Regions from separate parts of the Salimicrobium jeotgali genome, predicted to be linked through region 4. Evidence: riboswitches for the same ligand, from Rfam matches in the RefSeq annotation. Region 4 holds a riboswitch; each other region holds the start of a gene.
The links. Region 4 has a riboswitch for thiamine pyrophosphate ahead of AAV35_RS01135 (YkoF family thiamine/hydroxymethylpyrimidine-binding protein). Riboswitches for the same ligand answer to the same signal wherever they lie in the genome.
Positions count from the first base shown of each region.

Region 1: it holds a riboswitch for thiamine pyrophosphate, as region 4 does, so the genes downstream of both, thiT (energy-coupled thiamine transporter ThiT) here and AAV35_RS01135 (YkoF family thiamine/hydroxymethylpyrimidine-binding protein) in region 4, are expected to answer to the same signal.
Region 2: it holds a riboswitch for thiamine pyrophosphate, as region 4 does, so the genes downstream of both, AAV35_RS11030 (thiamine phosphate synthase) here and AAV35_RS01135 (YkoF family thiamine/hydroxymethylpyrimidine-binding protein) in region 4, are expected to answer to the same signal.
Region 3: it holds a riboswitch for thiamine pyrophosphate, as region 4 does, so the genes downstream of both, thiW (energy coupling factor transporter S component ThiW) here and AAV35_RS01135 (YkoF family thiamine/hydroxymethylpyrimidine-binding protein) in region 4, are expected to answer to the same signal.

Region 1 covers NZ_CP011361.2:1,596,007-1,598,202, reverse strand. The annotation lists gene AAV35_RS08030 (hypothetical protein) at 1-78, shown strand, start outside; gene AAV35_RS08025 (alpha/beta hydrolase) at 191-937, shown strand; TPP riboswitch at 993-1,092, shown strand; gene thiT (energy-coupled thiamine transporter ThiT) at 1,179-1,745, shown strand; gene AAV35_RS08015 (DUF456 domain-containing protein) at 1,803-2,196, opposite strand, start outside.
Region 2 covers NZ_CP011361.2:2,204,611-2,206,806, reverse strand. The annotation lists gene thiO (glycine oxidase ThiO) at 1-419, opposite strand, end outside; gene AAV35_RS11030 (thiamine phosphate synthase) at 412-1,059, opposite strand; TPP riboswitch at 1,157-1,267, opposite strand; gene AAV35_RS11025 (pyridoxamine 5'-phosphate oxidase family protein) at 1,487-2,002, shown strand; gene AAV35_RS11020 (SLC5/6 family protein) at 2,119-2,196, opposite strand, start outside.
Region 3 covers NZ_CP011361.2:1,707,675-1,709,870, forward strand. The annotation lists gene tenA (thiaminase II) at 1-294, opposite strand, end outside; TPP riboswitch at 330-432, opposite strand; gene thiW (energy coupling factor transporter S component ThiW) at 437-922, opposite strand; TPP riboswitch at 999-1,107, opposite strand; gene AAV35_RS08575 (ABC transporter ATP-binding protein) at 1,278-2,165, shown strand; gene AAV35_RS08580 (ABC transporter permease subunit) at 2,162-2,196, shown strand, end outside.
Region 4 covers NZ_CP011361.2:219,613-221,808, forward strand. The annotation lists gene AAV35_RS01125 (NAD(P)-dependent oxidoreductase) at 1-307, shown strand, start outside; gene AAV35_RS01130 (SDR family oxidoreductase) at 322-969, shown strand; TPP riboswitch at 1,056-1,158, shown strand; gene AAV35_RS01135 (YkoF family thiamine/hydroxymethylpyrimidine-binding protein) at 1,243-1,839, shown strand; gene AAV35_RS01140 (ECF transporter S component) at 1,836-2,196, shown strand, end outside.

The DNA of each region.
Region 1 (2,196 bases), 1.3 Mb from region 4:
GTCGCCGTTTATACGAATTCGGTGGAGGCATTCTACTTGGAAGGTCAGGCTACAGTGACACAGTTTAATATTAAATGACAAACTTAAAACATGTACGAGATCTACCCCCGGATGTCCAGTATATCCGGGGACATTAATGTTCGGGAGTAAAGAAATAGTATTTCTATAATAGACAGGGAGGATGGAAGGGATGAATCAGAACGTAATGGAGGGTGCAGAAGCTGTTTTTAACGAAGGGAATGAAATAGGAATCGTAGTATTACATGGCTTTACCGGAACAGTTCAGAGCATGAAGCCTCTTGTGGATGCCTATACAGCACATGGGTATACGATGGCATGTCCGAGACTTAAGGGGCATGGAACCACTCCTTATGATATGGAAGGATCCACTGCAGAAGACTGGATTCGCTCGGCAGAAGAGGCTTTTGAATGGGTAAAGAACCGATGTGACTGTGTATTCGTCACCGGCTTGTCTCTTGGGGGAACATTAAGTCTTTATCTGGCTTCTACGAGAGAGGTGGATGGAGTCGCGGTTATCAATCCGGCTATCGATGTACCTGACATGAGCAGCTTGGCGGATTCTGAATCCCGTTTCATTGATGCAATAGGTTCTGATATCAAAAAAGAAGGAGCTACTGAACTCGCCTATGACAAAACACCCGTCCGTTCCCTTAACCATCTGACCAACATTATGGCTAAAGTACACGAGCAGTTAAGCGAAGTGTCGGCTCCTCTTTTAGTTTTCACTTCCGAAGAAGATCACGTAGTTCCTCCGGAGAACAGTCAGACGATATTCGACATGGTTTTTTCGGAAGGAAAAGAACTGGTTCCTCTGGAAGACAGTTACCACGTGGCAACTCTTGATAATGACCAGGAATTGATCATCGAAAGAACTCTGGAGTTTTTTGAAAAGTATTTCAATGCCAAGGAAAATTGAATTTGTACTTTTCTTATCAGTACGTTATGATAGAAAGTAACAAAACACGGAGAATAGAGCCTTCAAGGGGAGCCTAACGGCTGAGAGTGGACGCAAGTTCAGACCCTTCGAACCTGTCAGTTAGCACTGGCGCAGGAATGGTGGCTTTTTTGATGAGCAATGCTTAAGAGGTGGGAGCCTTCATCAGAAAGCTTCCCTTTGAGGCATTGCTTCTTTTGTGTATTCAGAAAGGGGATATACAATGCAACAACAGCGCGTACTTTTTCTTGTGGAAGGTGCAATATTTGCAGCAATTGCTCTATTGCTTGATGTTCTTCCTTTTTTATCCATTAAGCTTTGGTTTCAGGGAGGATCCATCTCATTCGCTATGATACCGGTTATTCTGATGGCCTTCCGTTGGGGCGTCTCGGGTGGTATGATCACAGGTTTATTGTTCGGTTTCTTTCAGTTTTTTACGGGCGCATTTATCGTACACCCCGTCCAGGCTTTTCTCGACTACGTTGTAGCTTTCGCCATTATCGGGGTCGCAGGAGTGGTGTCTTCCCAACTGAAAGCAAGCGCGAAGAACAACAACGTAAAATTTGTTCTTGTGTATGTGATTGTCGGAACATTCATCGGGAGTGCCTTGCGCTTCCTTACTCATTTCGCGGCAGGGATGATATTTTTCGGCTACCTGGCTGAAGGTCAGCCGGTATGGATTTATTCTCTGCTTTATAACGGCGGGTATATGCTCCCTTCCTTTATAGCGAGTGCCGTCGTAATCAGTCTGTTAATGTCCAGGCGGCATAAATTGTTATTGCGATTATAAGATTTCCGGTCCTGATACGTTCGGGACCGGAATTTTTTATGTATTAAATGATTTGTGTCAGTTGAAATATGAAAAGATGAACCACCCGATCATAAGCATCTGAATTATAAACTTGGCTGCAGTTCCACTGAGAAAACCGATAAGCGTTCCGACAGCTGCGCGGAAGGCGAAACGGGTATTTTTTTCGATGCCCAGTTCGATAACGAAAACCAGAACAAAAGGAACGATCAGTATTCCGAAAGGAGGTATGACGAACGAACCGGCGATGACACCTGCGACTGCTCCGGCTTCTCCCCATTTGCTTCCCCCGTATTTCTTGACGGAAATACTGTTTGCCACCATATCAGATACGATTAGTAAAACCGTAAGAATTACTGCACCCACCCAGAACCAGACGGACAGCCGACCTTCCAGCCAGATACTCAGGAGGAAACCGGCCCACAATACGAGC
Region 2 (2,196 bases), 710 kb from region 4:
GTAACGGAGAGGTGGGAAAGACGGGGTTCTCTCTCCTGTAACCGGCTTCGTGAAAGCCATTCCGAACAATCTCCCGAACGTTGCTGACGTTCATTCTCCCGTTTTAACTGTTTCGCTTCTTCTTCGGTACGGGCGACTCTGACTATGCCATTCTGAATCAGTTCAATGTCTATGCCGCTGACAGATTCCAGTTCTTCTGCTAAAGAAGGGAACATTTCTCTGCTTTCACGAGCGAGCCGGGAGAGCGGGCTGTCAGGACCCACTTCGTTCTGCGCCCCCAGCATTCCGGCTGCAGCTCTGGAGGCTTTTTGTCCGATTTCCTCCTTTTCTATTATGAGCACGCGATAGTTTCTTTTAGAGAGTTGAAAAGCGATCGAGCTACCGATAACACCTCCGCCTGCAATAATAACGTCATACATTTCCTGCGCCTCCTTTGCGTATCGCTTCTCTGTAGGCCACAGCTTTTTCAACGGGATCATCAGCTAGCAGCACACCGGACAGAACGGCAACTCCACTGGCACCGGCTTCCATCACGACGTTGGTATTTTCCGGAGTAATTCCACCAATTGCTAAAACAGGCACTCTTACATGCTGCACGACTTTTTTCAGTTCTCTTATACCTTTAGGGGACAATCCGGGTTTCGAACTGCTGGTGAAAACGTGACCGAAGATTAAATAATCAGCGCCATCGTGCCAGGCTCTGACGGCTTCCTGTACGGAGTGTACGGAGCAGCCGATCGTCAAATCCGGATAAAGGCGACGAACTTTCACCTGATTCATGCTTGCATGAGTGAGTTGTACCCCTTTAGCCTTTACCTTGTCGGCGATGGTCGCCCGGTGGTTAAGAATAAGTTTATGCATGGGCATTCCCACGGAATAAAGCTGCTGGGTAAAACATATCATCTGTCTATCGCTCCATTCTTTTTCCCGGAGATGTACAGAATCCACATAGGGGAGCACCTGACCTATTATTCTCATCAGCTCTTCACCAGGCTGCTGACCAGTGGAGATGACATGAAGTTTTCCTATACTGTCCTGACCTGGTTGCTCAAGTTTCACTGAGACCCCCCCTTTATCGTTTTTTGAAATTAAAAAAGTCACTTTCCTGGTAAAAGAAAAGTGACTTTGAACGTATGATTAAACAAAAAATAGCAAAAATATCGTCCGCACACTTCCCTTCGCCGGTATCAACCGTATCAGGTTCCGAGGGTCTCAAAGTCGATTACTCTGATCTCAGCCTTTTGAAAAGGCACCCCTAGTGATTTATATTAAATTGTAAGTAAATTCTAACATTTGTACAAGTATTGTCAACAGTGTGTTTTTTAACATTCATTTTTATAGTTACTCCTGTTTTTCATAGCTTTCACATACCGAAGCTGTAAAAGCGTCATGTACAAGTTCGGGCAGCAAGTGTAACTGCTTCTACAACAGGGAATAGTAAGGGTGGATATCAAAACATGCCTGGCACCAGAAGGAGGAAGATATGATGACTGATAAACATTCGGAAAATGAAGAAACCCTTAAGCAGATCAAAGAACTCATCAAAGATGAAAAAGTGGCGATGCTGACGACCGTATCTCCGGAGGGCAGACTGAGTTCCCGTCCGATGCACACCCAGGAAGTATTGCTGGACGAGGAAGAATTCTGGTTTATCACGGAGAAAGATACAGATAAATACAGGGATATCGGTAATAACCCTTCGGTGAACCTGGCCTACGCCGGCAGTTCCTACGTGTCTATCAGTGGAACGGCTGAATTCGTGCAGGACGTGGAGAAGAAGAAAGAGTACTGGAATAAAATTGTCGAAAAAGTACTGAATGCTTCGGCCGAAGACCCGAACGTTGTGCTTGTAAAAGTGACTCCTGACGTTGCTGAATACTGGGAAGCAGGTGTGAACGTCAAAACCGTTAAAGAATTCGTGAAAAAGATGGCCAGCAGCAATTCCATGGACGACAAGAATAAACTGAAAGACACCGTCCATTTCGACGAAAATTCGAACTAGATACGATCATTTTTCTGAAAACAGAGAATCCCCGCCCGGAGCGTTGACTCGGGACGGGGATTTTGTTCGTATCGGAGGATGTTTCTGTTTAGTGACGACGAAGGTCTCAATGATTTTTAAGATACCACTTCCTTCTTAGCAACCATTGTGGCCGATTTCGGTTTAATGAACATGATACTCCCGATGAACACGGC
Region 3 (2,196 bases), 1.2 Mb from region 4:
TTCGTACGGGGTGCCTGCGTAATCGCTTAAATTGCGGTGTGGATGTATCTCATCCCCCAGCACAAAGGCGATCTGATTATGAAAAAATGTTATATCCTCCCGACTGTCGGATTGGGAAATGGCCGTGCCATAAAGGGTAAGGAAGGTATTCAAGTATTCATAGTCCGCTTTTACGTAGTGAGCCACCGCTTCTTTCGGCAGTTCACCTTCGCCAAGACCCTGGACAAACGGGTGATCGAAAATCGCCTGAAATACATCTTCATTTTCTCTTCTTAATTCTTTCGTAAATGACATAAAAATAGCCTCCTCGTTTTAGTATAAAGGAAGCCCCCATGTGCAGAGTGCTTCCCTTCGGCGGCATGACCCGCATCAGGTTCAAAGGGACTAAGGCAAAACCTTATCTCAGCGATATCCGCGCCCCCAGCAGTTCAAATAATTAAGTTGTCACGATAGCTGCCTGTTTCAGCCGGACTGCGACCATCCAGCCTATCAGCGCCCCGGTCACGGTACTTACAGCGAATGACGGTACAAAAGCGAAAACCCCGGCGCCTGTACCCATCAACAGATTGGCGATCGGTACGGAAGCAAGAGATCCGAATAATCCTGTCCCGATGATTTCACCGGTTACCGCTCCCCCGATACGCTTCGTGTAGTGATATGTCACTCCCGCCACAAAAGCCCCGATCATACCCCCCGGAAATGCTAGCAGAGTGCCGAGACCTAACAGGTTCCGCAACACAGCTATCAGGAAAGCTATCGTCACCGCCGGCAGCGGTCCAAGCGTAACGGCAGCGACGACGTTGACGGCATGCTGGACCGGATAGGCCTTTGCTATTCCGGCCGGAAACCACAGCATCTGTGCCCCGAGCGTTCCGAGTGCAGTAAGCACAGCCATGGTCGTAAGCAGTTTTGTGCGATTCATAATTCTCCCCCCTTTTATCCCAGGCAGAAGAAGAAGCAAAAAAACCGGGTCCTGTATTACAGGACCCGGTTCGTCAATGGTATGTTGACTACTTCCCCACGCTGGTATGATCCAGATCAGGTCCAGAGAGTCGGAAAGTCATTCTTTCCTCTCAGTCCGTTCCACGGACACCCCTAGTAGTTGATTACTTATTCACTTGGACGACTTCAGTATAACAAAAGCCAGAATCTTTTGCACCATCTGAACCGTTTTTTTGAAAATATCAGTAATTTCCACAAGGAGGCATTGACAATCCCGGAGAGAGTAATAGAATTTAGAAAAAGCAGTCTTTTTGCTACAGTAAGGGGTGTAAGCAATGATTCGCATCGACAATCTTACCCGGCGGTTTACGAATGGCAAAGGGATTTTCAACGTCTCTTTTGAAGTGAAGGAAGGGGAAGTGTTCGGGTTTCTCGGACCTAACGGATCTGGTAAATCCACGACTATCCGTCATCTCCTCGGGTATATGAAACCTCAAAAGGGGAGTGCTGTAATTGACGGTTATGATACGTGGAAGAATCAGGCGAAAGCACGGGGAAGAATCGGTTATTTACCGGGGGAGATCGCTTTTCTCGAAGGAATGACAGGGAGCGACTTTCTCGATATGATGGCAGGAATGCAGGGGATCACGGACAAGAGCAAACGGACCAGCCTGATTCAGCGTCTCCAGTTTGATCCCGATACTCCTATCCGGAAGATGTCCAAAGGCATGAAACAGAAGGTCGGAATCGTTGCGACATTTATGCACGACCCCGATGTATATATTCTGGATGAACCCACCTCCGGACTGGACCCCCTTATGCAAAAGCTTTTCGTCGAGCTCGTGCTGGAAGAGAAGGAAAAGGGAAAAACCTTTCTGATGTCCTCCCACAGCTTTTCGGAGATCGAACGAACGTGCGATCGTGCAGCTATCATCCGGAACGGAGAGATTGTTACGGTCAAGGATATACACGAACTGCAATCCATGCAACGTAAGGTCTTCGATGTCACACTGACCCGGTCCGAAGATGTTGAAGCTATGAAGGAATCCAGGCTTTCCATTAAAAAAACGGAGGGGTTATTCGTACGGGTCGAAGTCCAGGGGGACTTTGATAATTTTATCCACGAATTATCGAAGTACAGCGTCAAAAATATCAGTGCCGGCACCCAGAGTCTGGAACAGATATTTATGGATTACTATGATGCAGAGGAGGCCGGGTCATGAATTTTCCGCTTTATAAACAAATGATGAAATC
Region 4 (2,196 bases):
CGTCAAGGACCCGAATGACGAGAAAGACTACCGCCGAAATGCGATCGCTTCCGCACTGCGCCTCGGCTTTGCCAACAACCAGCGTGAAATTGAACGTATGGCCACAGCTATCCGGAGTACGGATCTGGACTGGACACTGGTACGTGCCGGCATCCTTACGGACAAAGCGGAGAAGCCGCTTAAAATCGGTTATTTAGGAAAACATGAAGTAGGAATGAGCGTGTCGCGTGCGAGCGTAGCCCAATTTCTCGCAGATTTAGCGGAAACAAACGACTATGTAAGGGAGTCACCTGTTGTAAGTAACTAGAAAGGCGGGATTATATGAAAAAAGTTCTTGTTGCCGGAGCGAACGGTCAGATAGGAAAACATCTCGTCCGTCTGCTTCAGGAAAGTGAACAGTTCGAAGCTAAAGCGATGATCCGCGATAAAACACAGGCATCCTTTTTTGAAAACCTGGGTGCAGGAGTGGCTGTTGCGGATCTGGAAGATGAAATCGATGTGCTTGCCGCATTGATGGATGACGTGGATGCCGTCGTGTTTGCTGCCGGGTCCGGACCTCATACCGGGAAGGATAAAACCATCATGATAGATCTGGACGGAGCCGTGAAAATGATGGAAGCAGCGAAACAGAAAGGCGTAAGCCGTTTTGCTCTTATCAGCTCTTTCGATACGAGACGCGGCAGCTGGGGAAGCGAAGACTTCCGTCCGTATGCGGCCTGTAAGTTTTACGCGGACGAATGGCTCCGCTCTTCCGGTCTGGAGTATACCATCATCCACCCGGGCCGCCTTACCAATGACGAAGGTACAGGGAAAGTGAACGCAGGCGGAGAAATTCCGCGCGACGAAGTCCCGCGGGAAGATGTCGCGAAAGTTATAGTGGAGACGTTGAACAGCCCTCATCTTGTTAACAAGGAGTTTCAGGTTACGAAGGGCGAATCTCCCGTAATGGAAGCTCTGAAAATGGTGTAAACGTAAATATCGAGCGGAAAACGACGGTTTACAAAATTTTCTGCATGCTTTATGATAAATTCAAACAACAAAAAACTGCATATCGTTTCATGCACTGGGGGAGCCGGCTCACGGCTGAGAAGAATTGAATTCTGACCCTTTGGACCCGATCTGGTTAGTACCAGCGTGGGGAAGTGCAGTCTGAATAAAAACGGCAAACTCTTTTAATGATACAGACTGCGTCCCGCGAATCGGATGCAGTCTTTTTTGTTTTATTAAAAGGAGGAATTATGTATGAGTCAGCAGCAGGAAAATGTGAAAATTGCAGGATGCTCTTTTTCGGTTCACCCGATGAGTGATGACTTCAAGGAAAAGATCAAGGGAGCTCTGGAAAAAATCGATACTTCAAAAGTATGGATGAATACGGATGAAGTGACGACGACGGTACGCGGGGATATCGAGCACGTATTTGACGTGACGCGGGCAGTGTTCCTGCGTGTAGCCGAAACAGGGGTACACACAGCCCTGAATGCAACGTTTTCTGTCGGGTGCCCGGGAGATTCCGAGGGTGACCAATATACCGGGCATAAAGAAAAGCCGGAAAACGGGCTGTGGGATCTGGATCAGTACACCGGCGCAAAATTCTCCCTTTACCCGATGGGTGGCGGAAATTATATGGACGTTATATACAAGGGGATTGAACGTATGAAAGAAAGTGGGATTGAGGTCTCCGAAGCTCACTATGCCACTAAGCTGTCAGGGGATACGAATACGATGTTCAAAGGTCTTGAAGAAGTGTTCAGCGACACAGAGAAAAGCGGTTCTTCCCACACCGTAATGACTGTAGCGATGTCTGCAAACAGCCCATCCCAGGAAAGAGGAAATAAATGAAAAATTGGAAACTGAAGGAAATCGTTGTCATGTCGGTACTTTCCGTCGTATTCGCAGTCGTTTACCTCGCTTTTCTCCCTGTGGGGAAAGTACTGACGGGTTTCTTCGGACCAATCGGTTATGACTTTATCTTCGGCATCTGGTTCATCGTTTCTATTATCGCTGCTTATATTATCCGGAAACCCGGAGCCGCTTTTCTTTCCGAAACCATTGCGGCTACTGTCGAAGTAATGCTCGGGAACGCAGCAGGTCCCATGCTTCTGATCAGCGGAATGATCCAGGGTCTCGGTGCGGAATCGGCGTTCGCCATGACCGGGTATCGCCGCTACAACCTCGGGACACTTATGTTCTCCGGGA